Regions from separate parts of the Planomonospora alba genome, predicted to be linked through region 1. Evidence: riboswitches for the same ligand, from Rfam matches in the RefSeq annotation. Region 1 holds a riboswitch; each other region holds the start of a gene.
The links. A riboswitch is a leader RNA that binds a small molecule or an ion and turns the genes downstream of it on or off. The one in region 1 is predicted to bind S-adenosylmethionine.

Region 1 (9,866 bases):
CCGTCTCCGGCGGCGCCCCCGGCAGTGCCTCCGACGGCGCCCCCGGCAGTGCCTCCGACGGCGCCCCCGGCGGTGCCCCCGATCCGGGCGACGATCCCGCCCGGATCCTCGCCGCCGAGCGCGAGCACCTGGCCGTCTCCCGGGCCGCCCTGCGCGCGATGCGCGAGCACGCGCAGTCCCTGTCCGCCGACGCCGCCGGAGACTGGGTCTCCCAGCAGGTCCTGCAGGCGCTGCTGGACCAGCGGGTGGCCGCGCTCGCCGACCACGCCGGCACGCCGCTCTTCTTCGGCCGCCTCGACCGGACCGCCGGCGACGACCTGCCCGGCACCATCTACGTCGGCCGCCGGCACGTCCACGACGAACGCAGCCGCCCTCTGGTCGTCGACTGGCGCGCCCCGGTCTCCCGGGCGTTCTACCAGGCCAGCCCGGCCGACCCGATGGGCGTCGGGCTCCGCCGCCGGTTCGGCTACCACGGCGGCGACCTGACCGCCTTCGAGGACGAGCACCTCGGCCGCGGGGAGGCGCTCCGGCAGTCGAAGATCCTCACCGAGGAGATCGAACGCCCCCGCTCGGGCCCGATGCGCGACATCGTCGCGACCATCCAACCGGACCAGGACGAGATCGTCCGGGAGGACCTGGCCAGGACGGTATGCGTCCAGGGCGCCCCCGGCACCGGCAAGACCGCCGTCGGCCTGCACAGGGCCGCCTACCTCCTCTTCACCCACCGGGAGAAGCTCGCCCGCTCCGGCGTGATGATCGTCGGCCCCAACCGGGCGTTCCTGTCCTACATCTCCTCGGTGCTCCCCGCCCTGGGCGAGGTCAAGGTCGACCAGACCACGGTCGCCGGGATCCTCGGCGACCACGCCGCCGCCGAGGACCCCGCGGTCGCCGCGATCAAGGGTGACGCGCGGATGGTGCCGGTGCTGCGGCGGGCGCTGTGGGCGCACGTCGTCAAGCCCGCCGAGGGCCTGCTGTTCACCAAGGGCGCCAACCGCTACCGGGTGGCCGACCACGAGGTCCGCGAGATCGTCGCCTCCCTGCGCGGCACCACCCGCTACAACCCCGGCCGCGCGGCCCTCGCCCAGCGCCTGGCCCACCAGGTGCTCGTCCGGATGGAGCAGCGCGGCGAGTCCCCCGACGACCGGGTGCAGGACGCGGTCGCCCGCTCCAGGCCGGTCAAGCAGCTCGTGGAGCAGGTCTGGCCCAAGCTCACCCCCCAGCAGGTCCTGCACCGGCTGCTGAGCGACCCCGCGTTCCTGGCCGCCGCAGCGAAGGACGACCTGTCCGCGCAGGAGCAGGCCGCGCTGCTGTGGGCCAAGCCGCCCAAGTCGTTCCGCTCGGCGAAGTGGTCGGCGGCCGACGGCGCGCTGCTGGACGAGCTCGGCGACATGATGGAGCGCACGCCGTCCCTCGGCCACCTGGTCGTGGACGAGGCCCAGGACCTGTCGGCGATGCAGCTGCGCGCCCTCGGCCGGCGCTGCCGCAACGGGTCGGCCACCGTCCTGGGGGACCTCGCCCAGGGCACCACGCCCTGGGCGGCGCGCTCCTGGAGCGAGGTCCTCGAGCACCTCGGCTTCCCCGAGGGCGGCTCCGCCGGGGACGGCGGCAGCGGGGGCACGGTCACCGAGCTCACCCTGGGCTTCCGCGTGCCGCGCGAGGTCCTCGACTACGCCGCCCGCCTGCTGCCCTCCGTCGCCCCCGGCCTGGCCGTACCCCGCTCCCTGCGCCCCGGCGCGGGCTCGTTGACCGTACGGCACGCGCCGGACCTGGCCGCGTCCCTGGCCGAGGCGGCCGGGCAGGCGCTGCGGCGCGAGGGCTCGATCGGCGTCATCGTCCCCGACGCCCGCGTCTCCGCCGTCTCCGAGGCGCTGGCGGACCTCGACCACCGCGTGCTGGCCCCGGACTCCGTCGAGGAGCACCGCCTCCTGGTCGTCCCGGCCACCCTGGCCAAGGGTCTGGAGTACGACCACGTCATCGTGGTGGAGCCGGCCGACATCGTGGAGGCCGAGCCGCGGGGCCTGGCCCGCCTGTACGTGGTGCTGACCCGTGCGGTCACCTCCCTGACCGTGCTGCACTCCAGGGATCTTCCGGCCGAGCTGACCGGCTGATCCGGTTCCGAGGCGGCTGGTAGCGTGCCGCGCATGGAAGTGATCATCCGGCACGGGCGGATCGAGGACGTCGAGGCGCTGCTGGCCTTCTGGCTGACGGCCGCCGAGGGGACGGACCGGCACGACGATCCGGCCAAGGTGGCCGCGCTCATCGAGCGCGACCCCGAGGCGGTCCTCGTCGCCGAGGTCGACGGGGAGATGGCCGGCACGCTGATCGCGGGCTGGGACGGCTGGCGGGCGCACCTGTACCGGCTGGCCGTGGACCCCGCCCGGCGGCGCCGGGGCATCGGGAGCGCGCTGATCCGGGCGGCCGAGGAGCGCTTCGCGGCGTTCGGCGCGTTCCGCGCCGACGCCATGGTGCTGCACGGCAACGAGCTCGCCCACCGCGCCTGGGGCGCGGCGGGTTACGCCCCCCAGCCGCAGTGGGCCCGCTGGGTCAAGCCGCTGACCTGACGGGCCGCGGGAACGCGGATCACCGCCGCCTTCCCGCCGGAGGGGCCGGGGCCTCCGGCCGTCCGGGAGGGGCCGCGAGGAGCACCGGGGCGGAAAAGAAAGGGCCGGTCCCCGAGGGGACCGGCCTCTTCTGTCACGCGGGAGAGGGACTAGAAGTCCATGTCGCCGCCGCCACCGGGCATGGCGGGGGCCTTCTCCTTCTCGGGCTTCTCGGCGATGACGGCCTCGGTGGTGAGGAACAGCGCCGCGATGGACGCCGCGTTCTGCAGAGCGGAACGGGTCACCTTGGCCGGGTCGATGATGCCCGACTCGAACATGTTGACGTAGTCGCCGGTGGCGGCGTTCAGGCCCTCACCCGGGGTGAGGTTGCGCACCTTCTCCACCACGACGCCGCCCTCGAGGCCGGCGTTGACGGCGATCTGCTTGAGCGGCTCCTCCAGAGCCTTGCGGACGATCGCGGCACCGGTGGCCTCGTCGCCGTTGAGCTCCAGCTTGTCGAAGGCCTTGGCGCCAGCCTGCAGCAGCGCGACACCACCGCCGGGGACGATGCCCTCCTCGACCGCGGCCTTGGCGTTGCGGACGGCGTCCTCGATGCGGTGCTTGCGCTCCTTGAGCTCGACCTCGGTGGCGGCACCGGCCTTGATGACGGCCACGCCGCCGGCCAGCTTGGCCAGACGCTCCTGGAGCTTCTCGCGGTCGTAGTCGGAGTCGGTGTTCTCGATCTCGGTGCGGATCTGGTTGACCCGGCCCGCGATCTGCTCGGCGTCACCGGCGCCGTCGACGATGGTGGTCTCGTCCTTGGTGACGATGACCTGGCGGGCGCGGCCGAGCTGGTCGAGGGTGGTGCTCTCCAGCTTCAGGCCGAGGTCCTCGCTGATGACCTGGGCGCCGGTGAGGATGGCGATGTCGGTCAGCATGGCCTTGCGGCGGTCGCCGAAGCCCGGGGCCTTGACCGCGACCGAGCGGAACAGGCCGCGGATCTTGTTGACGACCAGGGTGGCCAGGGCCTCGCCCTCGACGTCCTCGGCGATGATCAGCAGCGGCTTGCCGGCCTGCACGACCTTGTCGAGAACCGGGAGCAGGTCCTTGTTGGCGGAGACCTTGGAGTTGACGACGAGGACGTACGGGTCCTCGAGAACCGCCTCCATGCGCTCCGGGTCGGTCACGAAGTAGGGCGAGATGTAGCCCTTGTCGAAGCGCATGCCCTCGGTGAGCTCCAGCTCCAGGCCGAAGGTGTTGCTCTCCTCGACGGTGATGACGCCTTCCTTGCCGACCTTGTCCATCGCCTCGGCGATCATCTCGCCGATCTGGGCGTCGCCGGCGGAGATGGAGGCCGTGGAGGCGATCTGCGCCTTCGTCTCCACGTCCTTGGCCAGCTTGGCCAGCTCCTCCGAGACGCGCTCGACGGCGGCCTCGATGCCCTTCTTCAGGGCCATCGGGTTGGCGCCGGCGGCGACGTTGCGCAGGCCCTCGCGGACCAGCGCCTGGGCGAGGACGGTGGCGGTGGTGGTGCCGTCACCCGCGACGTCGTCGGTCTTCTTGGCGACCTCCTTGACCAGCTCGGCGCCGATCTTCTCCCACGGGTCCTCGAGCTCGATCTCCTTGGCGATGGAGACACCGTCGTTGGTGATCGTGGGGGCGCCCCACTTCTTCTCCAGCACGACGTTGCGGCCCTTGGGGCCGAGGGTCACCTTCACGGCGTCGGCGAGCTGGTTCATACCGCGCTCGAGACCGCGCCGGGCGTCCTCGTCAAACGCGATCATCTTGGCTGCCATACGGCTAGACCTCCCAAACACAGGGTGGCGTGCACCGGATCGAGCCGACGCCCGCGACGGCATGTGGGTCCGCGGCTCCGTTCGGCGGACCCCATCGCCTCGATCCAGGGTTGGCACTCTCGCACAGAGAGTGCCAACGAACTGTTTAGCACTCTACCCTGCCGAGTGCAAGCCGCGGCGCGCTGAGCTGGGCTTCGCTCACAGCAAAGAGGTCAAACCGTACGATCCCCAAACTTCGCGGACGTATCCCCCAGAGTGGATGCGAGCCTCCCGGGGAGGCCGCGATCCCGGACACGCGAAAGCCCGGCCCCCCGGGTGAACCGGGCGACCGGGCCGACGCGCGGGAGGGTCCACACGGACTGCGGTGCCGCCGGACCCTCCGGTCATCTCCTCCGGCCGATCCGCCGGACGTCCGGGCTCAGACGGTCCTGACGGACTCCGCCTGCGGCCCCTTCTGCCCCTGGGTGATCTCGAACTCGACCCGCTGGCCCTGCTCGAGCGCCCGGTAGCCGTCCATCAGGATCGCGGAGTAATGGACGAACACATCCTTACCACCGTCTACCGCGATGAAGCCGTAGCCCTTGTCCGCGTTGAACCACTTGACGGTGCCCTGCGCCACTTCCGTCTCCTCTTACCGACCTTGAAGACCACGCCCATTCCACTCGCGAGGTCTTCGATCTCCGCGGCGAAGGACATCGCCCCATCGATCGTTCTCGACCATACCTGTGGGACACCGTAGGGCAACAGAGTCAATCCACTAATCATCCGTTTACCCGTGACTTTGGCACGAGAACAAGCTTTTGCTCGCACTGCAATTTAGTTCAACATTGCATTATTTCCTGATGTCACACATATGAACCCCCGCCACAAAACACGACACCCGCACGCGGCCGGAGCCGGTGCGGGTGTCGTGGCGGGCCCCGCGGGCGCCCGGAGGGGCACCCGCGGGGATCGGATCAGGCGGGCGGTCAGCCGCCGGCGACCGCCGGGATGATGGAGACCTGGACGCCGGACGGAGTGGCGGTGTCGAGGTTGTCCGCGAAACGGACGTCCTCTTCACCCACATAAACGTTGACAAAACGCCGGATCTTGCCCGTTTCGTCGAGGATCCGGGCACCGATGCCGGGGTAGTCCGCGTCGAGCTTCTCCAGGACCTCCCGGAGGGTCGCCCCTTCTCCGCTCACCTCGGCGGCACCATTGGTGTATGTCCGGAGAATCGTCGGAATTCGCACAGAAACGCTCATAATCCAGTACCTTTCGCGAGTTCTCAGGCGAGCGCGGCGCGGAATGCGTCGAGGGACGGCCGGATGACCGCGGTGGGCCGCGCCCGGTCCGCCACCGCGTCGAGGGTCTTCAGCCCCTCGCCGGTGTTCAGCACGACCGTCTCGCCGTCCGGGTCGAGCCGGCCCTCGGCGACCAGCTTGCGCAGCACGCCGACGGTGACGCCGCCCGCCGTCTCGGCGAAGACGCCCTCGGTCCGGGCCAGCAGCCGGATCGCGTCGACGATCTCGGCGTCCGTGACGTCCTCGACCGCGCCGCCGGTGCGCCGGGCGATGTCCAGCACGTACGGCCCGTCGGCCGGGTTGCCGATCGCCAGCGACTTGGCGATCGTGTCCGGCTTGACCGGGCGGATCACGTCGTGGCCCGCCTTGTAGGCGGCGGAGACCGGGGAGCAGCCCTCGGCCTGAGCCGCGAAGATCTTGTACGGCTTCTCCTCGACGAGCCCGAGGGCGATCAGTTCCCGGAAACCCTTGTCGATCTTCGTGAGCTGGGAGCCGGAGGCCACCGGCACGACGATCTGGTCGGGGAGCCGCCAGCCGAGCTGCTCGGCGATCTCGTAGGCGAGCGTCTTGGAGCCCTCGGCGTAGTAGGGGCGGAGGTTGACGTTGACGAAGCCCCACCGGTCGCCCAGCTCGTCGCCGATGAGCTCGGAGCAGAAGCGGTTCACGTCGTCGTAGGTGCCCTCGATGCCGACCAGGCGCCCGCCGTAGACCGAGGCCATGACGATCTTGGCCTCCTCCAGGTCGGCGGGGATGAAGACGCAGGCGTCCAGGCCGGCCCGGGCCGCGGCGGCGGTGACCGCGCCGGCGAGGTTGCCGGTGGAGGAGCAGGACAGGGTGTGGAAGCCGAAGTTGCGGGCCGCCTCGACCGCGATGGCCACCACCCGGTCCTTGAAGGAGTGCGTGGGGTTGCCGGAGTCGTCCTTCACGTGGAGGGCGCGGACGCCCAGTTCGCGGGCGAGGTTGTCGGCCTTGACCAGCTTGGTCCAGCCGGGCGCCATGTTGCGCTTGGCGGTGACGTCCGCCGGGACCGGCAGGAGCGAGCGGTAGCGCCAGATGTTGGCCGGTCCGGCGGCGATCTGCTCGCGGGTCACCCGGGGGAACTCGTAGGCGATCTCGAGAGGACCGAAACACTCGGCACAGGCGAAGCTGGGGCCGAGGTCGTAGCGGGCACCGCACTCGCGACAGGACAGGGCCACGGCGGGGCCGAAGTCGAGCGACGTGGTGGTGGTTTCAGCGGTTGCAAACGCCATGAAGCGAGGCCTTTCCCTCATCTTCGTCTGCGACCACCTTGATCGCAGACCGGAATTGGCACCTGTCCCGGCCGACCTCGTCAGATCACGAGTCTTGAACCGGGAGGGTTGCCGGGGCTTCGCAGGGCCGGTCCCTCCACCCCTCTGGATGAGCACGTATTCAGTTGTCGGACCTGCTGAGCAGGTTGAAAGCACTCTACCCCGGCGGCTCACCGCCCTGACCACCCGTCTCATTTCCCGAGACGGATCGTGTTAGCCGGTGGACGCCCTCCGCAGGGAGCACCCGCCCCCGGAGCACGGGGTCAGGAGCCGTAGGCCTCGCCCAGCGCGCCCTGGACGTACTTGCGCGCCTGGTGGATGCGGGACTTGGCGGTGCCGAGCGGGATGCCGAGCTGCTCGGCCACCTCGTTGTAGTCGAGCTGGCAGATGTCGCGCAGCACCAGCGCCTGGGCCAGCTCCGGCTTGGATGCCTCCAGCGCCTCCATCGCGTCGAGCAGGTCCAGCCGGGAGCCCGCGATCACGCTCACCCGGGCGACGTCCGGCTTCTGCAGCGGCAGCTCGTCGGAGCTCTGCTCGGCCGCGCGCCGCTTCAGCGAGCGGTAGGTGGTCCGCGCGCAGTTGGCCGTCACGATGTGCAGCCACGTGCTGAAGCGGGCCCGGCCCTCGAAGCGGCCGATGTTGCGGGCCACCGCCAGCAGCGTGTCCTGGCACGCCTCCTCGGCGTCCTGCCGGTAGGGCAGGATCCGGCCGCAGTGCCGCAGCACGTCGGGCTCGATCCGCCGCAGCAGCTCACCCAGCGCGCGGTGGTCCCCCCGGGCGGCCGCCCGGGCCAGCTCCTCGGTCGTCTCGTCCAGCGCCATCACGAGCCCCCATCAGCGATCACTGTCGCTGGACATCCTAGGGTCGGAGGCAATGTTTGGTTAACCTCGGAGGCAAGCGTGCCCCAGGACGGGCAGACCTCCCGGCGTCCGCAGTAGTCCTAGAAGCTGAGGGGCGTGTTTCCCGTAGGCGAGGAAAGCTCATGAACACGATCCTGGTGGCGTCCAATCGTGGCCCCGTCTCGTTCACCGTCTCGGAGGACGGCTCGCTGTCCATGCGTCGGGGCGGCGGCGGACTGGTGTCAGGTCTGTCGGAGGTGGCCAAGGAGCTGGACCTGCTCTGGGTCTGCGCCGCGCTCTCCGACGGCGACCGCGCCGCCGTACGGCAGGCGCCCGGCGGCCGCCTCGACCAGACGGGATACGACACCGGCGCGCTGCGCATGCTCGACATCCCCCCGGCGACCTTCCACCGCGCCTACAACGCGGTGGCCAACTCCACGCTCTGGTTCGTCCACCACCTGCTCTACGACACCGCCAACACCCCGCACTTCGACGCCCGCTTCCGCCGGGAGTGGGAGTCCTACCAGTCCTACAACGCCGCGTTCGCGGTGGCGCTGGCCGAGGAGGCCGCGCACGGCGCGCAGGTGCTGGTGCAGGACTACCACCTCAGCCTGACCCCGGCCATGCTCCGCGTCGAGCGTCCCGACCTGCGCATCGGGCACTTCTCGCACACCCCGTGGGCGCCGCCGGAGTACTTCGCCCTGCTCCCGGACGACGTCGCCGCCGAGCTGCTGGAGGGCGTCCTGGGCGCCGACCACGCGGGCTTCCTGACCGTGCGGTGGGCCGAGGCGTTCATGGACTGCTGCGAGACGGTGCTCGGCGCGCGGGTGGACCGCCAGGGCCACACCGTCTCCCACTGCGGCCGCACCACCCGGATCGGCGTGCACCCGCTGGGCGTGGACGGCGAGGCGCTCTGGGCCCGGGCGAGCGAGCCCGACGTCGAGTCGCACATGGCCGCCCTGCGCGACCAGGTCGGCGACCGCAGGCTGATCGTGCGGATCGACCGGACCGAGCTGTCGAAGAACATCGTCCGCGGGCTGACCGCCTACCGGGAGTTCCTGGCCGCCCATCCGGAGTGGCACGGCCGGGTCGTGCACCTGGCCTTCGCCTACCCGTCCCGGCACGACCTGCCGGAGTACCGGGAGTACACCGCGGCGGTGCAGCGCTGCGCCAAGGAGATCGAGGACGAGTACGCCACCGAGGACTGGGATCCGCTCATCCTCAACGTCAACGACGACTATCCGCGCTCCCTCGCCGCCTACCGGCTGGCCGACGTGCTGCTGGTCAACCCCATCCGCGACGGCATGAACCTGGTGGCCAAGGAGGGCCCGATCCTGGCCCCGCGCAGCGCGCTCGTGCTCTCCCGCGAGGCGGGCGCGGCCGCCGAGCTGGGCGTGGACGCCCTGCTGGTCAACCCCTACGACGTCTCGGCCACCGCCGAGGCCCTGCACCGGGGGCTGGTCATGCCGGAGGAGGAGCGGCACCGGCGGGGCGCACGGCTGGCCGCCGCGGCCGCCGCGCTCCCCCCGCACCTGTGGTTCGCCGAGCAGCTGGCCGCCCTCGGCTGGTCACCCGACCAGGTGAGATAGTTTCAGTGGACATCCCACCTTTTTTCGTCCACGCGGGGGAAGCACTTGGCCACGATCACACCCGTCCGGCTGACCCGTGATCGCGCCACCTGGCTCATCTACCTCCAGCTCGGAGCCTTCGCCACCTACCTGTACGGCCTCAGCGCGGCCCTGCCGCTGCTCCGCCTCGACCTGGGGATCTCGCAGGCGGTCGCCGGGCTGCACGGCACCGCGATGGCGGCCGGCGCCGTCCTCACCGGCCTCGCGCTGCCCTGGCTGACCCGCAGGGTGGGCCGCCGGGCCGTCACCTGGACCGGTCTGGCGGGCATGAACGCCGGTGTGCTGCTGGTGATGGCCGGCAGCGCCCTGGCCGCCCTCCCTGTCACGCTGCTCGGCTACGCCGTCGCCAGCGGGATGGCCTCGATCACCCTCTACTCGGGCATGGCCGCGCTCAGCGACCACCACGGCCCGGCGGGTCCCGCGGCGATCAGCGAGGCCAACGCGCTCTGCGTGGCCGTCGGCGTCGCGGTGCCGTTCGCGGTCAGCGTCGC
Region 2 (9,866 bases), on a different contig from region 1:
GGCAGGTCCCGGAGGACGTGCTCACCAAGGTCTTCGACGTCGACCACGACGAGATGGTCCTGGTGCGCGACATCGAGGTCTACTCGACCTGCGAGCACCACCTGGTCCCGTTCCACGGTGTGGCCCACGTCGGCTACATCCCGAACGACAGGGGCCAGGTGACCGGCCTGTCCAAGCTCGCCCGCCTCGTCGACGTCTACGCCCGCCGCCCCCAGGTCCAGGAGCGGATGACCTCGCAGATCGCCGACGCGCTCATGCGGGTGCTGGAGCCGCGCGGGGTCATCGTGGTGGTCGAGTGCGAGCACCTGTGCATGACCATGCGGGGTGTGCGCAAGCCCGGCGCCAAGACCACCACCTCGGCCGTCCGCGGGGACTTCCGCACCAGCGAGAAGACCCGGGCCGAGGCGATGGCCCTCATCCTGCGCTGACCGGGTGGGTCTGCTGATTCGTCGTCGGCGAGCCGGACAGGGGCACGGGGGCCCGCGCCCGGAGATCGCGGTGCGGCTGCCGATTCGTTATCGGCAAGCCGGACCCGGGCCCCGGCCGGGAGGCCGCGAGCGCCTAGGCTTGACCGCATGACGAGGGAAGGCACCGGTCCCCGCCCCCCGGGCCACGACGTGCGCCACCGCAGCGTCCCGTCCCTGCCGGACGAGCGACGCTGCCTGGTCATGGGCGTGGTGAACGTGACCCCGGACTCCTTCTCCGACGGCGGGCGCTGGTTCGACCCGGAGGCCGCCGTGCGGCACGGGCTGGAGCTGGTCGAGCAGGGCGCCGACGTCGTGGACGTGGGCGGCGAGTCCACCCGGCCCGGGGCGGCGCGGGTCTCGCTGGAGGAGGAGCTGGCACGGGTCGAGCCGGTCATCCGGGAGCTGGCCCGGCAGGGCGTCACGGTCAGCGTGGACACCATGCGGGCCCGGGTCGCCCGGGTCGCGGTGGACGCCGGGGCGAAGCTGGTCAACGACGTCAGCGGCGGGCTGGCCGATCCCGACATGCCGCGGGTCGTGGCCGACTCCGGGGTGGCGTACGTGGTGATGCACTGGCGCGGCCACAGCCACACTATGCAGAGCCGGGCGGTCTACGACGACGTGGTGGCGGAGGTCTGCGACGAGCTGGCCAAGCGGGTGGCCTCGGTGCGGGCCGAGGGGGTCGCCGACGAGCAGATCATCCTGGACCCGGGGCTGGGCTTCTCCAAGACCGCCGAGCACAACTGGGCCCTGCTCGCCGCGACGGACCGGCTCGCCGGCCTCGGCTATCCGCTGCTCGTCGGGGCCTCCCGCAAACGCTTCCTCGGCCGCCTGCTGGCGGGGCCGGACGGCGAGCCCCGGCCGTTCGCCGAGAGCGACGACGCGACCGTCGCGGTGACCGCGCTCGTCGCGCGGGCGGGCGCGTGGTGCGTGCGCGTGCACGACGTGCGCCCGAACGCGGACGCCGTCCGCGTGGCCGCCGCGGTCCGGGAGGCGCGCACGTGAGCGGGCGGACCACGGGCACGGCCGCGGCGCGGCCGGCGGAGGAGGCTTCGTGAGCGTCGACACCGCCGCCGTCGAGGCGGTCAACCAGGCGTTCTACACCGCGATCGAGAACGCCGACCTCGACCTGATGACCGCGATCTGGGCCGAGGAGACCGGGGGCGGGCAGGTCAGCTGCGTGCACCCGGGCTGGCCGATCGTCAGCGGCCGGGCCGAGGTGCTGCGCTCCTGGGCGCTCATCATGGCCAACACGCCCTACATCCAGTTCGTGCTGACCGACGTGAACGTCATGGTCCACGGGGACGTCGCGGTCCTCACCTGTGAGGAGAACATCCTGACCGCGGGCGACGAGGGTGATTCCAGTTTCGCCGCGGGCAAGGTGGTGGCGAGCAACACCTTCGTCCGGACGCCGGAGGGGTGGAGGCTCTGGCTGCACCACGGTTCGCCGGTGCTGCAGGGCGAGGACGACGGCGACGACGAGGAAGAGGGGGTGGCGTGAGCGGACGCACCGCGGACCGGATCGGCATCAGGGGCCTGCGCGCCCGGGGACGGCACGGCGTGCTGGCGGCGGAACGGGAGCTCGGCCAGGAGTTCGTCGTCGACGTCACGCTCTTCCTGGACACCGCGCCCGCCGCCGCGGCGGACGACCTGACCAGGACCGTGCACTACGGCGAGCTCGCCGAGGACCTGGTGAAGGTCGTGGAGGGGGAGCCGGTCGACCTGATCGAGACCCTGGCCCAGCGGCTGGCGGACGTGTGCCTGGCCCGCGAGCGGGTCGAGGCGGCCGAGGTGACCGTGCACAAGCCCTCCGCCCCGATCCCGCTCCCGTTCGACGACGTGACCGTGACGATCACCAGGAGCCGCGTATGAAGGCCGTGCTGGCGCTCGGCGGCAACCTCGGCGACCGGTTCGCGACCCTGCAGGGCGGGCTCGACGCGCTGGCCGGCACGCCGGGGCTGGAGGTCACCGCGGTCTCGCCGGTCTACGAGACCGACCCGGTCGGCGGTCCCGAGCAGGGCCCCTACCTCAACGCCGTCGTGGTCGCCGAGACCTCCCTGACCCCCCGCGAGCTGCTGGCCCGCGCGCAGGAGGTGGAGCACGCCTTCGGGCGGGTCAGGACCGAGCGCTGGGGCGCGCGCACCCTGGACGTCGACCTGGTCGCCGTCGGGGAGGTCGTCTCCGACGACCCGGAGCTCACCCTGCCGCACCCCCGCGCGCACGAGCGCGCGTTCGTGCTGGTCCCGTGGGTGCAGGCCGACCCGGAGGCGGTGCTCGCGGGCCGGCCGGTCGCCGAGCTGCTGGGCGGCCTCGACAAGACCGGGGTGCGGCTCCGCACCGACCTGGTGCTGCGGGAGCCCGCGTGAAGCCGAGCCACCCCGGCGTGCTCGTCGGGATCACCGTCGTCCTCGCGCTGCTCACCTGGGTGCTGCTGCGCCCGCTGTACGCGTCCATCCCGGCCGTGCCGTGGACGGCGATCCCGACGGTCCTGCTGCTCGCGATCGGCGAGGCCTACACCGGCTGGATGACCAGGGCGCGGATCCTGCGCAGGCCGGGCACCAAGCCGGTCGAGCCGCTGGCCGTGGCCCGCCTCGTGGCCCTCGCCAAGGCCTCGGCGTACGGCGGGGCGGTCTTCGCGGGGATCTTCGCCGGGTTCGCGTTCTACGCGGCCGACATGCTGGAGCAGGACACGCCCCGCCGCGACTTCTTCATCGCGGGCGGCTCGTTCCTGGGCTGCGTGGCGCTGGTGTGCGCCGCGCTCTACCTGGAGCACTGCTGCAAGGTGCCCGAGGAGCCCGACGAGGCCCCCGAACGCCGCGGGGAGCGCTAGGGGGAGGGCCGCCCGGCCGCTACTTGTCGATGTCGCCGACCACGAAGAACATCGAGCCGAGGATCGCGACCATGTCGGCGACCAGGTGGCCGGGGAGCATCTCGCGCAGCACCTGGACGTTGTTGAAGGAGGCCGAGCGGAGCTTCATCCGCCACGGCGTCTTCTCGCCGCGCGAGACCAGGTAGTAGCCGTTGATGCCCAGAGGGTTCTCCGTCCAGGCGTAGGTGTGGCCCTCGGGGACCTTGAGCACCTTGGGCAGGCGCTGGTTGACCGGGCCCGGGGGCAGCTCGCGCAGCCGCTCCAGGCAGGCGTCCGCCAGGTCCAGGGAGACCTTGACCTGCTCCAGCAGCACCTCGAAGCGGGCGTGGCAGTCGCCGGCCGTGCGGGTGACGACCTTCACCGGAAGCTCGCCGTAGGCCAGGTAGGGGTCGTCGCGGCGCAGGTCCATGTCCACGCCGGAGGCGCGGGCGATCGGGCCGCTCACCCCGTACTGCATGATCTGCTCGCGGGTGAGCACGCCGACGCCGCGGGTGCGGGCCGTGAAGATCTCGTTGCCGATGAGCAGGCCCTCGATGTCGGGCAGCCGCCGGCGCACGTCCGCGACGGCCTGCCCGGCCCGGCCGAGCCAGCCTTCGGGGAGCTCCTCCTTCAGTCCGCCGACCCGGTTGAACATGTAGTGCATGCGTCCGCCGGAGATCTCCTCCATGACGGCCTGGAGCGTCTCGCGCTCCCGGAACGCGTAGAAGACCGGGGTCATCGCGCCCAGCTCCAGCGGGTAGGAGCCGAGGAACATCAGGTGGTTGAGGACCCGGTTGAGCTCGGCCAGCAGGGTCCTGGCCCAGACGGCCCGGACCGGGACCTCCATGCCGAGCATGCGCTCGACGGCCAGGACCACGCCCAGCTCGTTGGCGAACGCCGACAGCCAGTCGTGCCGGTTGGCCAGCACGATGATCTGCCGGTAGTCCCGCACCTCGAACAGCTTCTCCGCGCCCCGGTGCATGTAGCCCACGATCGGCTCGGCGGCGCTGATCCGCTCGCCGTCCAGCGTCAGCCGGAGCCGCAGCACGCCGTGCGTGGACGGGTGCTGCGGGCCGATGTTGAGGACCATGTCCTCGGTCGCGAGCTCCTTGCCGCCGGCGCCGCCGCCGACGAGTGAGGCTCCGGCACCGATTCCCACGACCCGTTCCGTCATGGGGCCATCATCCCTCAGCGGGGGCCCGCCGGGTCCACCCGGCGGGGGTCACTTCGGCGCCGGGGCGCCGCGGCGGGAGACGATCTCCTCCAGGGCGCGGACGAGGCGGTCGACGTGCTCGTCGGTGGTGCCGATGCCGATCGAGGCACGGACCGCGGAGACCGCGGTGTCCGCGCAGCCGCCGTCCTTCACCCCGCCCAGCAGGTGGCGGACGAACGGGTGGGCGCAGAACTTGCCGTCCCGCACGCCGACGCCGTACTCGTCGGAGAGCGCCTCGGCGACCTCGCGGGCGGTCAGGCCCTCCACGACGAAGGAGACGATGCCGACGCGCGGGTGGTCGGGGCCCCACAGGGCCAGCTCGTGCACGCCCTCGATCCCGGCGAGGCCGGTGCGGAGCCGGGCGAGCAGGCGCTCCTCCTCGCGCACCAGCGCCGTCCACCCGGTGGCGCTCAGCGCGTCGCAGGCGGCGGCCAGCGCGACGGCGCCCAGCACGTTGGGGGTGCCCGCCTCGTGCCGGGCCTCGGGGTCGGCGTGCCACTCCGCGCCCCCGCCGTCCCCGGCGCCCACGGACCGCACCGCCCCGCCGCCCTTGAGGTACGGCTCCGCCCGCGCGAGCCAGTCGGGGCGGCCGACGAGCACGCCCGTGCCGAAGGGCGCGTAGAGCTTGTGCCCCGAGAAGGCCACGTAGTCCAGGTCGAGCGCGGTCAGGTTGAGGCGGCGGTGCGGGACGAGCTGGGCCGCGTCGACGAGGATGCGGGCGCCGTGCCGGTGGGCGATGTGCGCCAGGGCGGCGATCGGCCACAGCTCGCCGGTGACGTTGGATGCGGCGGTCACCACGAGCAGCTTCGGGCCGTCGACGCCGGCCAGGGCCTCGTCGGCCGCGCGGACGGCCTCGCCGGGGAAGGCGGGCGGCGCCAGCCGTACGGCGCCGGCCCAGGGGAGCAGCGAGGCGTGGTGCTCGGTGTCGAAGACGACGACGGTGGTGCCCTCCGGCAGGGCGCGGGCCAGCAGGTTGACGGCGTCGGTCGTGTTGCGGGTGAAGACCACCGCGTCGCCGGGGCGGGCGCCGACGAAGGCGCGGACGGTGTGCCGGGCCTGCTCGTAGCGGGCCGTGGTGAGCTGCGAGGCGTAGCCGGCGCCCCGGTGGACGCTGGAGTAGGCCGGGAGCGCGGCGGCGACGGCGGCGCTCACCGGCTCCAGACAGGGGGCGCTGGCGGCGTAGTCGAGGTTGGCGTAGGGGACGAGCCTGCCGCCCCGGACGGGGACCGCGAGGTCGGCGCCGAGCACCGCGGGGATCGGCCGGCCGGCGGCGGCCCGCCGTACGGGCTCGGGAACGGCGGCGGGGACGACGGTGCCGGTGGTGGGGATGCCGAGCAGGGACACGCCAGGACTCCTTCGAGGTCATCGGACCCCAAGCCCCTGCGAGGCGTGGCGATGGTGCGTGGAGCCCGCGCTTGACCGGCACCACCCCGGTGCCGGACCAGGTCCTCACCCGGGGCACCCCGCCGCGGACGCGAGGGTTGCCGGCCAGCGAGCCGGGGCTTGTCACTGGCACTCATGACCTACCGCGAACTATAACCGTCCCCGTCCGCCGGTCCGCAAGTCGGACACGGAATGGTGTCGGCCGCCGCGGGCAGGAACCTCCGGCGCCCGCCGATCGTCTACGCGGCGTGACCGGCTGGAACACCACGACCCCCTGGAGGAGGCGGCGATGGACTGGGTGACCGACCCGCAGATATGGGTGGGATTCCTCACCCTCGTCGGCCTGGAGATCGTCCTCGGCATCGACAACGTCATCTTCATCTCGATCCTGGCGGGCAAGCTCCCGCCCGAGCAGCGCGACAGGGCGCGCAAACTCGGACTGATCGCCGCCCTGCTCACCCGCCTGGCGCTGCTGTTCGCGCTGTCCTGGGTGATCCGGTTGACCGCCCCGCTCTTCGAGGTCCTCGGACAGGAGATCTCGGGCCGCGACCTGATCCTGATCCTGGGCGGCCTGTTCCTGATAGGCAAGAGCGTCTTCGAGATCCACGACAACCTGGAGGGCAAGTCCGGCCACGCCGGAGGGAAGGTGGCCTCCTCCTTCACCGCGGTGATCGTGCAGATCATGATCCTGGACATCGTCTTCTCGCTCGACTCGGTGATCACCGCGGTCGGCATGGTGGACGAGATCGGCGTCATGGTCGCGGCCGTCGTGGTCTCGGTCCTGGTGATGCTGTTCGCCTCCGGGCCGATCAGCCGCTTCGTGGACCGGCACCCGAGCATCAAGATGCTCGCCCTGTCCTTCCTGATCCTCATCGGCGTGGTGCTCCTGGCCGAGGGCTTCGAGCAGCACATCCCCAAGGGCTACGTCTACTTCGCGATGGCCTTCTCGCTGCTGGTGGAGATGCTCAACATCCGCATGCGCAGCAAGGCGGGCGCCCAGGAGCCGGTGGAGCTGCACCATCGTTACGAAGAGGAGAAGCCCGCCGAGGGATAGGCGGATTACGATGCCGATGTGAGGTTTGATCCTTGGAGTCCGGAATTCGTCGCCCATCCCTACGACGTCTACGCCGAACTGCGCCGTGAGCGGCCGGTCGGCTTCTTCGAGCCGACCGGCCAGTGGCTGATCGCCCGGCACGCCGACGTCAACGCGCTGCTGCGCGACCGCAGGCTGGGCCGCTCCTACCTGCACACGGCCACCCACGCGGAGTTCGGCCGGCCCGACGACCCGGAGTTCCAGGAACCGTTCTGGAGGGTGATCCGCGCCGGGATGCTCGACGTCGAGCCGCCGGTCCACACCCGCCTGAGGCGGCTGGTCTCCAAGGCGTTCACCCCCCGCATGGTCGAGGCGCTGCGGCCCAAGGTCGCCGAGCTCGCCGGCGGGCTGGTGGACCGGTTCGCCGAGCGCGGCGGCGGCGACCTCATCGCCGAGGTGGCCGAGCCGCTCCCGGTGACCGTGATCGCCGAGATGCTCGGCGTGCCCGAGGCCGACCGGCACCTGCTCCGCCCCTGGTCCGCCGACATCTGCGGGATGTACGAGCTGAACCCCTCGATCGAGGCCCAGCACACCGCCGTGCGCGCCGCGCAGGAGTTCTCCGCCTACCTCGTCGACCTGGCCCGCCACCGCCGGGAGCACCCCGGCGACGACCTGATCAGCGCCCTCGCCCAGGTCGCCGACGAAGGCGACAGGCTCACCGAGGACGAGCTGGTCGGCACCTGCGTGCTGCTGCTCAACGCCGGGCACGAGGCCACGGTCAACACCACGGGGAACGGCTGGTGGGCGCTGTTCCGCAACCCCGCCGAGCTGGAGCGGCTCCGCGCCGACCACTCCCTGATCCCCACCGCGATCGAGGAGCTGCTGCGCTGGGACACCCCGCTGCAGATGTTCGAGCGCTGGGTGCTGGAGGACATCACGGTCGGCGGGGTCGACATCCCGCGCGGCTCCGAGGTGGCGCTGCTGTTCGGCTCGGCCAACCGCGACCCCGAGGTGTTCGAGGACCCCGACCGCCTCGACGTGGGGCGCAGGGACAACCCGCACATCTCCTTCGGCGCCGGCATCCACTTCTGCCTGGGCGCGCCGCTGGCCCGGATCGAGCTGGCCGAGTCGTTCGGGGCGCTGCTGCGCCGGGCCCCGAAGATGGAGCTCGCCGCCGAGCCGGTCTGGGGGCCCGGCTACATCATCCGCGGCCTGCAGGCCCTGCACGTCCGCATCTGAGCCCGCCCGGCCCGCGGCGTTCCCGGGAGGGGGCCCGGCGACGCTTCCCGGCCGGTCCCGCCGCGGGTTCAGCGGCGCTCCTGGACCAGCCAGCCGAAGCCGCCGAGGCCGCCGGGGTCGACGAGCTCCGCCTCCTGGGAGGCCCGCGCCAGGGCCTGGAGGTAGCCGCGCGGGTCGGTGCGGGCGAGATCGAGCGGAGGCCGGGCCCCGGTCACGCCGAGCGCGCGCAGCGCCTCGCGCTGCGTGGTCAGGGCCGTGGTCACCGCCCCGGCCCGCTCTCCGGCGGCCGCGCAGGCGTCCAGGGCGACGTGCGCGGTGATGTCGCACGAACCGTCGGGCACCGGCGCGACGAGCGCCCCGTCGCGGTAGCCGGCCAGCGTGCCGTACGGCGGGCGGCCGTCCGCGGAGTGCGCGTAGTCCACGGCGACGGCGCGCCCGCGGGCCAGCCGTACGACGACCTCGGCCCAGGCGTCGTCACGGGACCTGCCGATCTCGGCCCGCTCGCCCGCGGCGCGGGTCGGCCACCAGCGGGCCAGCCAGGCCAGGTCGGCCTCGGCGGGCGCGTCCCCGAGGCGCTCCTCGCCGGTCGCGGGATCGACCAGCACGAGGCGGAACCCGTCGGTGGTCCGCTCGGCGACGTCCAGCGGCACGTTGTCCAGCCACTCGTTGGCGACCACCAGTCCGCAGACCTCCTCCGGGCAGGCCGCCGACCAGGCGATCTCCTCGGGCAGCCGGGGCGGCCGGGGGGCCAGGTCAACCGCGGTCACCCGGAGCCTGGGCCGCAGCGCCGCCGGGGCGAGCTCCGCGACCCGGGCGGCCAGCACGCCCTCGCCGGCGCCGACGTCCACCAGGTGGACCTCCGGCGGCCGGCCGAGCAGCTCGTCCACCTCCAGCAGCTCGCGCAGCACGGCCTCGGCGAACACGCCGGAGGCGCCGACCGAGGTCCGGAAATGCCCGGAGGGGCGCTCGCGCAGGTAGAAGCCCTTCTCGCCGTAGAGCGCCGACTCCATCGCGGCACGCCAGGTCAGCCACATGGGCGCAGACGTTACCGGCCGCGCGGGGGGAGGCGGGTGACGCCACGGGGCGTGCCGGGGGAATCGTTTGGCGCGCGCGTGACACGCCGCGCACCGGCGTTACCCGGCCTTGCCGTCACTTTGCGTTAACGTTGCTCACTGTCGGCGGCGGTCAGTGCCCGGCCCGTTCCCCCAACGGGCGCGGTCCTGGCGCCGATCGGCGCTGCTGGTGGCCTGTGTCGGCACGCGGGCGCCGGGTCTCTGGGGAACGGACCCGGCGCCCGCCGGCGTCTCCGGAGGTGCCGCGCCGCCGCTGCCGGAGCCCCGCCCGTTACGCTGGTCGACTGGGGAGGAAGGCCCCACGACGGCGAAGGACGGGACCTCGTGGACACAGATCATCGCCCGGCACGGCTGGCGGTCGGGGTGCTCGGAGCCGGACGGGTCGGTTCGGCGCTCGGCGCGGCGCTCGCGCGGGCCGGCCACCGGGTCGTGGCCGCCAGCGGCGTCTCCGACGCCTCCCGGCAGCGGGTGGCCGAGCGGCTCGGCCTGACCCCCAGCAGCCCCGAGGACGTGGTGGCCCGCGCCGACCTCGTCCTGCTCACCGTCCCCGACGACGCGCTGCCCGGCCTCGTCGCCGGGCTCGCCGAGACGGGAGCCGACCTGCGCGGCAAGC
Region 3 (9,866 bases), on a different contig from region 1:
ACCGGTACGCCGGGGCGGTGACGGCGTGAAGTTCCTGCTCGTCACCCTCATCGCGCACGGACCGGACCCGGTCACCGGGAGGACGAAGTCCACCACCGAGCGCTTCCGCGAGGTCGTCGCGGACGCCGTCCTCGCCGAGGAACTCGGCTTCGACGGCTTCGGCGTCGGCGAGCGGCACGAGCGGCCGTTCCTGTCCTCCGCCCCGCCGGTGGTGCTCAGCCACATCGCCGCCCGCACCTCCGCGATCCGGCTGTTCACCGCCGTCGCCACGCTGAGCCTGCTGGGCCCGGTGCGGGCCTTCGAGGACTACGCGACCCTCGACCACCTGTCCCGCGGGCGCCTGGAGCTGATCATCGGCAAGGGCAACGGGACCGCGCAGGCGCGGTTGTTCCACGTCACCCCCGAGGACCAGTGGGAGCGCAACCGGGAGGGCTACGAGCTGCTGCGGATCGCCCTGGTGGCCGCCGTGACCAGCCGGATCCGGGTCGGCTCCGGAGCCGTGCAGCTCGGCCACCGGACGCCGCTGGACGTGGTGGGGCAGTTCGGCCTCATCGACGCGCTGCACCCCGGCCGGATCGACCTGGGCCTGGGCCGCTCCGGCCAGCGCAGGGCCGAGGAGGCGGAGAAGGCCGGGAAGGCCGTGCCGGAGCGGCGCGGGCCCGGTGGCCCGGCGGGGAGCGGCCCGGCGGACCCCCGCCCGGGCGGTGCCGGACCCGCGGCCGGGCGGAAGGCGGGCCTCAGTACGTCTGGCACCGGGCCCACGGCCGGACAGGGGAAGAAGGGCCGGGTCGTCGACGGCCTGCTCATCCCGCCCCCGTTCGACCACTCCGTGCTCGTCACCTCCCCCCGGCTGGCCTTCCAGACCTCGCTGCTGCAGCAGCCGGGGGAGGGCGCCGGCGTCGAGCTGTGGATCCTGGGCAGCAGCGGCGGCCGGAGCGCGCAGGTCGCGGGGGAGCGGGGCCTGCCGTTCGCCGCGAACTACCACGTCAGCCCGTCCGGCGTGCTGGAGGCCGTGGATGCCTACCGGGCGGCGTTCAAGCCCTCACAGGCCCTGGCGGAGCCGTACGTGATCGTCTCCGCGGACGCGGTCGTGGCCGAGGACGACGCCACCGCGCGGGAGCTGGCCAAGCCGTACGGGCTGTGGGTGCGCAGCATCCGCAGCGGCCAGGGCGCCATCCCGTACCCCACCCCGGAGCAGGCCGACGCCCACGTCTGGAGCGAGGAGGACCGGGCGCTGGTCGCCGACCGCCTCGACACGCGGTTCGTCGGCTCGCCGGAGGCGGTGGCCGACGGGCTGGACGTGCTCCGGCGGGTCACGGGGGCCGACGAGCTGCTGGTCACGAGCATCACGCACGCGCACGCCGACCGGGTGCGCTCCTACGAGCTGCTGGCCCGGGCATGGCACGGGAGGTGACGACCGCGGGGGCGGCCGGACGGCCGGAGGGGGCCGCCCGCCGACGCGGAGCTGCCTGGGCCAGATCGCCTGGCACGCGAGAGTCCGGGCGGGCCTGCGACGCAGGCTGGAGCTGCACGGCGGCTCCCGCACGGGCCGGGATCGATCGGCGACGGTGAAGCCGCTGAACAGCCGGGCGGCCAGGCCCAGGGCGACCACGACGTTGACGACGGTGGCGGCGGCGAACACCCCCACGGGGCGCCGCTCGACGCGGAAGGCGAGCCAGCCCGTGCCTCAGGCGTTCAGCAGCGTGAGCACGCCCGCCCCCACCAGGGCGGCCGCCCACATCCGGTCCAGGTTGAACCAGACCCGGCGGAGCACGGCCGGCCCGGCCACCTCGTAGACGGCCACCGCGACCACGCCCGCGACCGTGAACATCGCCAGCGTGTGCAGCGCCGCGACGCCCAGCCCGCCGGTGAGCGCGTGCCCGGCGTGGGCGGTGTGCCCGGCGTGGGCGGTGTGCAGTCCGGTGAAGACCGGGACCAGCATCAGCCCCGCGCCGTGCGCCGAGGACATCAGGAACGACCAGGCCGCAAGCTGGAGCAGGGACAGCCGCATGCCGACCCAGCGGAAGTGCCGGTCCGACAGCAGCCGCCACAGGCCGAATCCGACCACCAGCACGCCCCCGGTGACCGAGAGCGCCGCGCCCGTCACCAGGGACCCGGTGGCGCCGACCACCAGCGCGACCAGCGCCACCGAGGCCAGGTGCCCGGCCGCGATCGCCGGCAGCGAGGCGAGCAGCATGTCCCTGCTGCGCTCCTGCAGGCCCCGGGCCACCGCGAAGAGCCAGCCCATGGCCGGGTTCAGGCCGTGGAAGGCGCCCAGCAGGAGCACCGCCGCGACCGTCACGGGTAGCAGTAGGAGTCGGAGGAGGCGTCGCCGCCCTGCAGCCGCACCTGGTGGGGGCGGAGGCCGCGGAAGTCGTCGCCGTGAGGGAAGAAGCGCTCGTCGAAGGTGAACGACTCGGCGTCGATCCTGGCCAGCCAGGCGCCGACGCCCTGGGGGTAGAACTGGTCGTCCCACGAGCCGTAGAGGGAGTTGCTGACGTAGACCCGCTTGCCGTCCCTGCTCACCTCGACCATCTGGGGGCCGCCGCGCAGGGGGCCGTCCGCGCCCGGGTGGGACGCGTTGCGGACGATCCCGCCGATCCGCAGCGAGCCGAGCTCGACCGGCTTGAACGGGTCGCCGACGTCGTACTGCTTGATCTCGCCCGTGCCCCAGCAGGAGACGTACAGGCGCTGGTCGTCCACGGACAGGTCGATGTCGGTGACCAGCGGCGGCACCGCGCCGAACGGCTTGAGCACGTCGGGCAGGAGCGCGGGGTCGGCGGGCTCGGCGGGGATGTCGATGACCTTGCGTGCCTGCCAGCGGCCGTCCTCGTGGAACCAGGTCCACACCGAGGCCGACAGGTCCTCGACGCTGGTGACGACGCCGACGAAGCCGTACGTCCTGGTGGGGTCGTGCGCGGGGCGCAGCTCCAGCGGCATCTGGTACTGGTCGCCGAGGTCGACCTCCTGCAGGTGGCGGCGCTTGCGCAGGTCCCAGAAGTGCAGTTTGTGCCCGTACTTGCGGCCGAGCAGCAGCTCGCCCACCACCCCGTCCTCGACCATGGACGGGGTGCCCCACTCCGAGCTGACGAGCACGTCGTGGTTGATGTGCCACCAGAAGTCGTAGGCGAGGTACTGCGGGCCCCGGTCCACCTCCCAGCGGCCGAGCACCTCGAACGAGGTGTGGTCGAGGATCGCGATGCCCCCGGGGCCGTCCCGGCCGTCGGCCCCGCCGAGCGCCGAGACGTAGATGCCCTCGGGCCCGCAGTGCACGGTGTGCGGGCGGGAGTAGCCGGCCCGCGAGGCCAGCTCCTCCGGCTCGATCACCTTGACGATCTCGGGGCTGACCCGGCCGGCGGTGTCCAGGATGTAGATGCGCGAGGAGCGCAGGCCGGGCACGACGAGGTAGCGGCGCTCGACGTGGGGGTGCGGGGCGTAGGGGCAGAGCGCGCTGCTGCAGGCGTTCCAGCCGAAGTGGTGGAGCTCGTCCCCGGTGTAGGGCAGGTCGGTCCAGCCGACCACGCGGCCGTAGGAGGGGGAGGAGGGGTCGGTGTCGAGGACGGCTATCGCGTCGGGCCGCTCCGCGCCGCGGTCGAAGGCGGCGACGTAGGCCAGCCGCTCGGCGGGCGCGGCGGCGGCGTCCCTCGGGGACGGGTAGAACGTGGGATCAGGTGTCCAGAGTGCCATGCCCCCATAATCCCAACATTACCTACACGGTCAATAGGTATTCAAGGTGGTGACCGAATCCGGCCTCCGGTCTATTTTCATGTAAATCCAGTAGGGAATGTTGACTTACTGTCCGTCGGAACGTAGCGTCGAGAGGGCGACCAGGGGCGGTGTCCGGACCGGTTCGGCCGGTTCGCCGTCCGCTGGGCGGTGCGTCGGCCGGCCGGGTCTCGCGTCCCCCGGTCGGCCGGCGCCGGAGCGCGGCGTGCGGCGCCGCGGTCCCGGCCTTGGGGCGCCGATGACCAGGAAGTCGGGCATGGGCATGCGCGTCCCCCTCTCCCCATTTACCTTATTTTCCTACCAAATGTGTGGGATAATCTGGTCATGAGCCTGGATCAGACCCGCTCGTCGAGCGCGCGCGCCGAGACCCCCCTGACCGCCGCGATCATGGCCGGGCGGTGGATACGGTCGGCCGCCGTCGACGACGGGCGGGGCCGCCACTGGAGGGCCAACCCGGACCCCCGGGGCCGGTCGGCCCTGGCCGCGGAGCCGGCCTCCCTCTACGCCGGGGCCGCGGGCGTCGTGCTGTTCTTCCTGGACCTGGCCGCCGCGACCGGCCACGAGGCATATCTCGAGGACGCGCGAGCCGGGGCCCGCTACCTCGCCGCCACCTGGCGCGACCAGACGGATCTGTCCCTCTATCACGGCCTGACCGGCGTGGTCTTCGCCCTGGCCGAGGTGGCCTGGGCGACCGGGGAGGAGGGGTTCGCCGCCGAGGCGCGCGCGGCCGCCGACCGGATCGTGCGCGCGGCGCGCCCGCTGGACGACGGCGTCGGCTGGTCCAGGGACCCGGCGCAGCGGGGCGACGGCGGGATCGTGCTGGGCCTGCTGCACGTCTCCGGGATGCTCGGCGTCCCCGCCTACGGGGAGGCGGCGGTGGAGGCGGGCCGGCGCATCGCCCGCCTGGCGGTGCCGGGCCACCTCTTCGGCGACTGCCCCGGCCTGCCCGCCGACGCCGTCACCCCCGGCTTCCTCTCCGGGACCGCGGGCACCGCCTTCCTGCTCGCCCGCCTGTACGGCGTGACCCGCGACGAGCGCTTCCTGGAGGCCGCGCGCCGGGGCGCCGGCTTCGTCCGCGAGGTCAGCGCGGTCGGCGAGCGGTGCGCCCTGGTCCCGCACCACGTGCCGCAGGGACGGGACCTGCACTACCTGGGCTTCTGCTCGGGCTCGGCGGGTGTGGCGAGGATGTTCTACGAGCTGTACCGGGTGACCGGCGACCGCGGCGACCTGGAGTGGGCCGGGCGGCTCGCGCACGGCGTCGTGCGCAGCGGCGTCCCGCGCCGCCGCACGGCCGGGTGCTGGAACACGGCCTGCCAGTGCTGCGGCACCGCCGGGCTGGTCGAGCTGTTCACCGGGTTGTGGGCCGCCACCGGGGACGAGGCGCACCTGGAGTTCGCCCGGACGCTCGCCGAGGACCTGATCGGCCGCGCCACCGGCCACGACGACCGGGGCTACCGCTGGTACCAGGCCTACCGGAGGCTCCGGCCGGAGGAGGTCACGGCGGACACCGGCTACATGGCCGGGGCCGCGGGCATCGGCGCCGCGCTGCTCCACCTGGACGCCGCCGGGCTGGCGAAGAACCCCCGCCGGGTCGTCCTGCTGCCCGACAACCCGTTCCCGGCGATCCCGCTGCCGGCCGCCGCGCTGCGCCGCTCCGAGGGCCGCGGCTGAGGCTCCCGTCCGCCCTTCCGGGCCGGGATCCCCGCCCGGCTCCGCGCCCGGGGTCCGAGGCGCCGTCCGCGGGGCGGGGCCGCGCGTCACGGTGGAGCACGTGGACGGCGAGGCCGGGCTGCGCGACGCGGTCGAGCGGGCACGCCTGGACGCGGGGCTGGTGATCCCCCCGGACTACGACGCCGGGATCCGGGCCGGGCGCCAGGTCACGCGGCGCTACCTCACCCGCCCCGGCGACCTCGGCTCCCACGACGTCGCGCTGTGGACGCGCTCGGTCGCGGCACGGGAGGCGGTTCTCGTGCGGGCCGCGTGGTTCGGCGCGGCCGAGGGAGCGGGCACGTTCGACGAGGGCCTCGCCGCGACGGGGAGCGCGTCCGTGCCGGGCCTGCGGGTGCGGGTCGCCACCGCCGGCGACGCGCTCTTCCCCGAGGGGTCGGGCGCGTTCTCCGCCTCGGCGCCCGCGATGCTGCTGATGTTCGTCTTCCTCGCCGCGCTGCTCGCGCTGGGCGCCTGGCGGCTGCGCCGCACGCTCACGGCGTGACCCCCGGCGCGGTCGCCGGGGGTGCGGAGGGCGGGGCGCCGGGGGCGGGGCCTCGCGCCGGGGAGCCCGCGGCGCCGCACGACCGGTCCCGGCCGCCCCGGTGGCCGAGACCGGTCGTGCGGGTCAGGCCGCGACGGGGGAGTAGGCGGTGGCGTCACCGGCGAGCACGGTGCTCGGCCGGCCGTCCACGCCCACCGGGACGTCCCCGGCGACGGTGACCCGGTGCAGGCGGCGGGGGCGGTCGCCGAAGTCGTGCACGACCCGGTGCTGGGTGGCGCGGTTGTCCCACACCGCGACGTCGCCCGGCGCCCACTTCCACCGGACGGTGTTCTCGACCTGCGTCACCTGCTCCTGGACGAGCCGGATGAGCGAGGCCGAGGCCTCGGACGGCAGGCCCACCAGGCGCCGGGCGAAGTCGCCCAGCAGGATCGCGCGTTCCCCGGTCTCGGGGTGCACGCGGACCACCGGGTGCTCGGTCTCGAAGACGGTGGAGGAGAACACCTCGGCGTAGGCGCGGGCCCGCTCCGGGTCGTCGGAGAAGGCCACCTTCGCGTAGTCGAACCGGTTGGTGTGCACGGCGCGCAGCCGGTCGAGCAGCTCGCGCAGCTCGACCGGGAGGTGCTCGTAGGCCGCGACCGTGTTGGCCCAGAGCGTGTCGCCGCCCGCCTCCGGCACCTGCACGGCCCGCAGCACCGAGGCCAGCGGGGGCCGGTCGACGAAGGTGACGTCGGTGTGCCAGCGGTCGACCTTCTGCCCGCCGCTGTAGTCCAGGTCGAGGATGTGCGCGCTGCCGCCGAGCGCGGGCACGGTCGGGTGCGCGGTGGTCAGCTCGCCGAGCAGGCCGGCGAAGGCGACCTGCTGCTCCTCGTCGAGGTGGTCCTGGCCGCGGAAGAAGATCGCCTTGTGGGTGAGCAGGGCCAGGCGGATCCCGGCCACGACGTCGGCGGGCAGGTCGCCGCCGAGCCGCACGCCGGAGACCACCGCGCCGATGCGGCCGGCGATCGGGGTGATGGTGAGGGATGACATGGGTTGCTTCCTTCCGTTCGCAGGGGGACGCGGGAACGGAAGGACCGACAGAGCGCGCTGGCCACGCGGCAGAAGTCCACGTGGCCCCGGATGGTCAGCAGAACCGTGGTCGTCACGGTCGCACCGTAGGCAGGGCGCCCGCCTATTGTCAATATAACCAGTAGGAAATTAGGGATACTTCGGGTGCCGCTCCGGAGTTCCGGCGCGGGTGGGGCTCCGTCGCCGCCGACGGCCCGGAGGGCCGCCCGGTTCCGGCCTCCCGGGACGCTTGACGCATATCCATGTATTCCCTACCCTTTTAATAGGTTAAGAGATTCGGCGCCAAGCCCCGGCTGGCCGAACGGCAACCCTCCGGCCCGGCGGGGTGCCTCCGGGGAGGACCTGGCGGCACGGTCGGCGTGCCGCAAGCGCGGACCACGACCGAGGAGATGAGGACGCAGTGCGCCGTTCATCCGATCCCTCCGACCCGACCACCGTCCCGTCCGTCCCCGGCCCCGCCGTGGAGCCCGACCGGGTGTCCGCCGGAGAGCCGGTGATCGTGTACGGCATGGGCCCCGCCCTCACCGGCCTGCTGGAACCGCTCACCCTCGGACGCGGCGGGAGGTTCGTGCGGGACCACGACAGGGGCCTGCTCTACCTGCCCGGCGGCCGGGAGCCGCTGCTGCACGTGGGGTCCGACAGGGGAGTGCCGCACCACGCGAGGCCCGGCTACGCCCTGCGCGGCGCGCCACCGCCCCTGCCGCGCTTCCTGACGCCCTCCGCCCTGCCGGACGGTCCGCTGAGCTTCCGGCACGACGTGTGGCCGCTCGCGGCCAAGGAGTTGGCGTTCGCCTACTACCACGAGCTGTTCACCGCCCACCCGAGGCGGGTCAGGGGGGACTGGGCGGAGTTCGAGGCCGCCCTCGCCGCCGAGGAGTGGGGCGGCAGGAGCGTACGCGCACTGGTCAGGAAGTCGGTGCCCGCGGTCGCCGACCGCCTCGACCTCGGCCGGATCGACCGCCCGCTCCACGGCATCAGGTTCGGCGGCCCGGCCGGGCTGCGGCGCTGGATGGACGGCTACCTGGCGGCCGTCCTCGACCGCCGCGCCGACCCGGCCCACAGCGCGGACCTGGCCCTGATCCACGGACTGCGCGCCGTGCGGGCCGTGCTGGCGGGACTGCCCGCCGACCGGCTCGCCCCGGACCCGTGGTTCTGCGGGTTCGCCGCCTTCCTGGCGGAGGGGCCGCCCGCGCCGCGCCTGGAGGAACTGCGCGCGCTGGCCCGGGCCGGGGTGGTCGCCTTCCTCGGCGCCGGCGTCCGGGTCGTGCCGGACGAGTGCGCCGGGGGCTGGCGGGCGACCGGTCCCACCGTTCCCGGCGCCGTCCACGCCCCGACCCTGATCGAGGCGCGGACGCCCGCGCCGGAACCGGACCGGACCGCCGCCCCGCTGCCGCGGCGCGCCGGCGCGCCGGCGGCGGAGCGGACCGCGGCCGGCACGCGCCTGCGCGTCGTGGCGTGAGACCTCGTGGCCCGGGACGGAGGAGACAGAGGATGACATTCGGCAGAGGCGTGCTCCCCCTCGCGCTCGCCGCCGTGCTGGCGCTCGCCGGGTGCGGCGGGGACGGGCAGGCGGGGCCCCGGACGGGCAGGCGGCGGACGGCGGCTCGCTGGTGTGGGCCGTGGAGACGGAGCCCGTCACCTTCAACCCCCACCTGTGGGCCCGGAACAAGGCCCGGCTGCTGGTGTTCAACCAGTTCGACGCGCTGCTCGCGCGGGACGCGGAAGGCGGGTTCCTGCCCTGGCTCGCCACCTCGTGGGAGGTCTCCGGCGACGGGCTGGCCTACACCCTGGAGCTCCGCGAGGACGTCACCTTCCACGACGGGGAGAAGTTCGACGCGGCGGCGGTGAAGGCCAACTTCGACCAGCTGCTCGCCCCCGGCTACAACCCCTCGGCGGTCGCGGTCCAGCTGCGCTCCTTCGACCGGGCCGAGGTGGTCGCGCCGCACACCGTCAAGCTCGTGCTGAAGGAGCCCGACGGGCTCTTCCTGGACTTCCTGTCCTCGCCGTACGCCGGACAGGTCTCCCCGAAGTCGCTGAGGACCGCCCAGGACCTCAAGGCGGGCGGCCCCGGCGCGGTCGGCACCGGGCCGTTCATCCTCGACCGGTACGTCCAGGGGCAGGAAGTGCGCTACCGGCGCAACCCGGCCTACCGCTGGGCGCCGCCGAACGCCGCCCACTCCGGGCCCGCGCACCTGGCCGAGGTGACCTACCGGTTCCTGCCCGAGGCCGCCGTCCGGGTCGGCGCGCTCACCTCCGGCCAGGTCCACGTCATCGAGGGCGTGCCCGCCACCGAGGCCGCCCTGATCAAGGGCGATCCCGCGCTCCGGCTGCGGACCGCCCTCAACTCCGGGACCGCCTTCTCCTACTACTTCAGCCTCTCCCACCCCCCGTTCGACGACCGGCGGGTCCGTGAGGCGTTCCGGCACGCCGTGGACGTGGACGCGGTGCTGAAGCCGGTCTACCAGGGCACGGCGACCCGGGCGTGGAGCATCGTCGCCTCCTGCAGCCCGTTCTACGACGCCACCCTGGAGAGGACCTACGGCGGCGACGAGGCCGAGGCCGGCGCGCTGCTCGACGCGGCGGGCTGGTCGGAGCGGGACGCCGAGGGCTTCCGGGTCAAGGACGGCAAGCGGCTGACCGTGCGCCTGGTGTCGTCGGCGCCGTTCGTCCGGGACCGGCGCGACGTCCTCGCCCAGGCCGTCCAGGCCCAGGTCAAGCAGCGTGCCGGGATCGGCCTCCGGTTGCAGACCGTGGAGCAGGGCGCGGCGGAGAGGGCCTTCGCCGAGGACCGGTACGAGATCTTCGAGAACTCCCGGGGCGACGCCGACGCCGGCGCCGCGCTCAACCTGATCCTGCCGGAGGG

Region 2: linked by a shared signal. The riboswitch ahead of ABD823_RS05855 (aminotransferase class V-fold PLP-dependent enzyme) and the one ahead of thrC (threonine synthase) in region 1 are both predicted to bind S-adenosylmethionine.
Region 3: linked by a shared signal. The riboswitch ahead of ABD823_RS28410 (hypothetical protein) and the one ahead of thrC (threonine synthase) in region 1 are both predicted to bind S-adenosylmethionine.

The regions. Positions count from the first base shown of each region.
Region 1 covers NZ_BAAAUT010000056.1:22,825-32,690, reverse strand. Annotated here, with positions in the region: gene ABD823_RS27510 (HelD family protein) at 1-2,108, shown strand, start outside; gene ABD823_RS27505 (GNAT family N-acetyltransferase) at 2,142-2,561, shown strand; gene groL (chaperonin GroEL) at 2,711-4,336, opposite strand; gene ABD823_RS27495 (cold-shock protein) at 4,755-4,955, opposite strand; gene ABD823_RS27490 (MoaD/ThiS family protein) at 5,305-5,580, opposite strand; gene thrC (threonine synthase) at 5,604-6,869, opposite strand; SAM riboswitch class I at 6,884-7,024, opposite strand; gene ABD823_RS27480 (RNA polymerase sigma factor) at 7,172-7,729, opposite strand; gene ABD823_RS27475 (alpha,alpha-trehalose-phosphate synthase (UDP-forming)) at 7,891-9,336, shown strand; gene ABD823_RS27470 (MFS transporter) at 9,382-9,866, shown strand, end outside.
Region 2 covers NZ_BAAAUT010000007.1:57,993-67,858, forward strand. Annotated here, with positions in the region: gene folE (GTP cyclohydrolase I FolE) at 1-428, shown strand, start outside; gene folP (dihydropteroate synthase) at 576-1,469, shown strand; gene ABD823_RS05830 (nuclear transport factor 2 family protein) at 1,519-1,965, shown strand; gene folB (dihydroneopterin aldolase) at 1,962-2,336, shown strand; gene folK (2-amino-4-hydroxy-6-hydroxymethyldihydropteridine diphosphokinase) at 2,333-2,830, shown strand; gene ABD823_RS05845 (DUF3180 domain-containing protein) at 2,827-3,294, shown strand; gene ABD823_RS05850 (NADH-quinone oxidoreductase subunit D) at 3,314-4,486, opposite strand; gene ABD823_RS05855 (aminotransferase class V-fold PLP-dependent enzyme) at 4,535-5,869, opposite strand; SAM riboswitch class IV at 5,932-6,049, opposite strand; gene ABD823_RS05860 (TerC family protein) at 6,198-6,962, shown strand; gene ABD823_RS05865 (cytochrome P450) at 6,981-8,180, shown strand; gene ABD823_RS05870 (SAM-dependent methyltransferase) at 8,249-9,214, opposite strand; gene ABD823_RS05875 (Rossmann-like and DUF2520 domain-containing protein) at 9,578-9,866, shown strand, end outside.
Region 3 covers NZ_BAAAUT010000061.1:6,120-15,985, reverse strand. Annotated here, with positions in the region: gene ABD823_RS28445 (LLM class oxidoreductase) at 1-29, shown strand, start outside; gene ABD823_RS28440 (LLM class flavin-dependent oxidoreductase) at 26-1,414, shown strand; gene ABD823_RS28435 (hypothetical protein) at 1,688-2,302, opposite strand; gene ABD823_RS28430 (selenium-binding protein SBP56-related protein) at 2,299-3,687, opposite strand; gene ABD823_RS28425 (lanthionine synthetase LanC family protein) at 4,051-5,397, shown strand; gene ABD823_RS28420 (hypothetical protein) at 5,498-5,938, shown strand; gene ABD823_RS28415 (TauD/TfdA dioxygenase family protein) at 6,062-6,964, opposite strand; SAM riboswitch class IV at 7,269-7,380, shown strand; gene ABD823_RS28410 (hypothetical protein) at 7,404-8,462, shown strand; gene ABD823_RS28405 (ABC transporter substrate-binding protein) at 8,623-9,866, shown strand, end outside.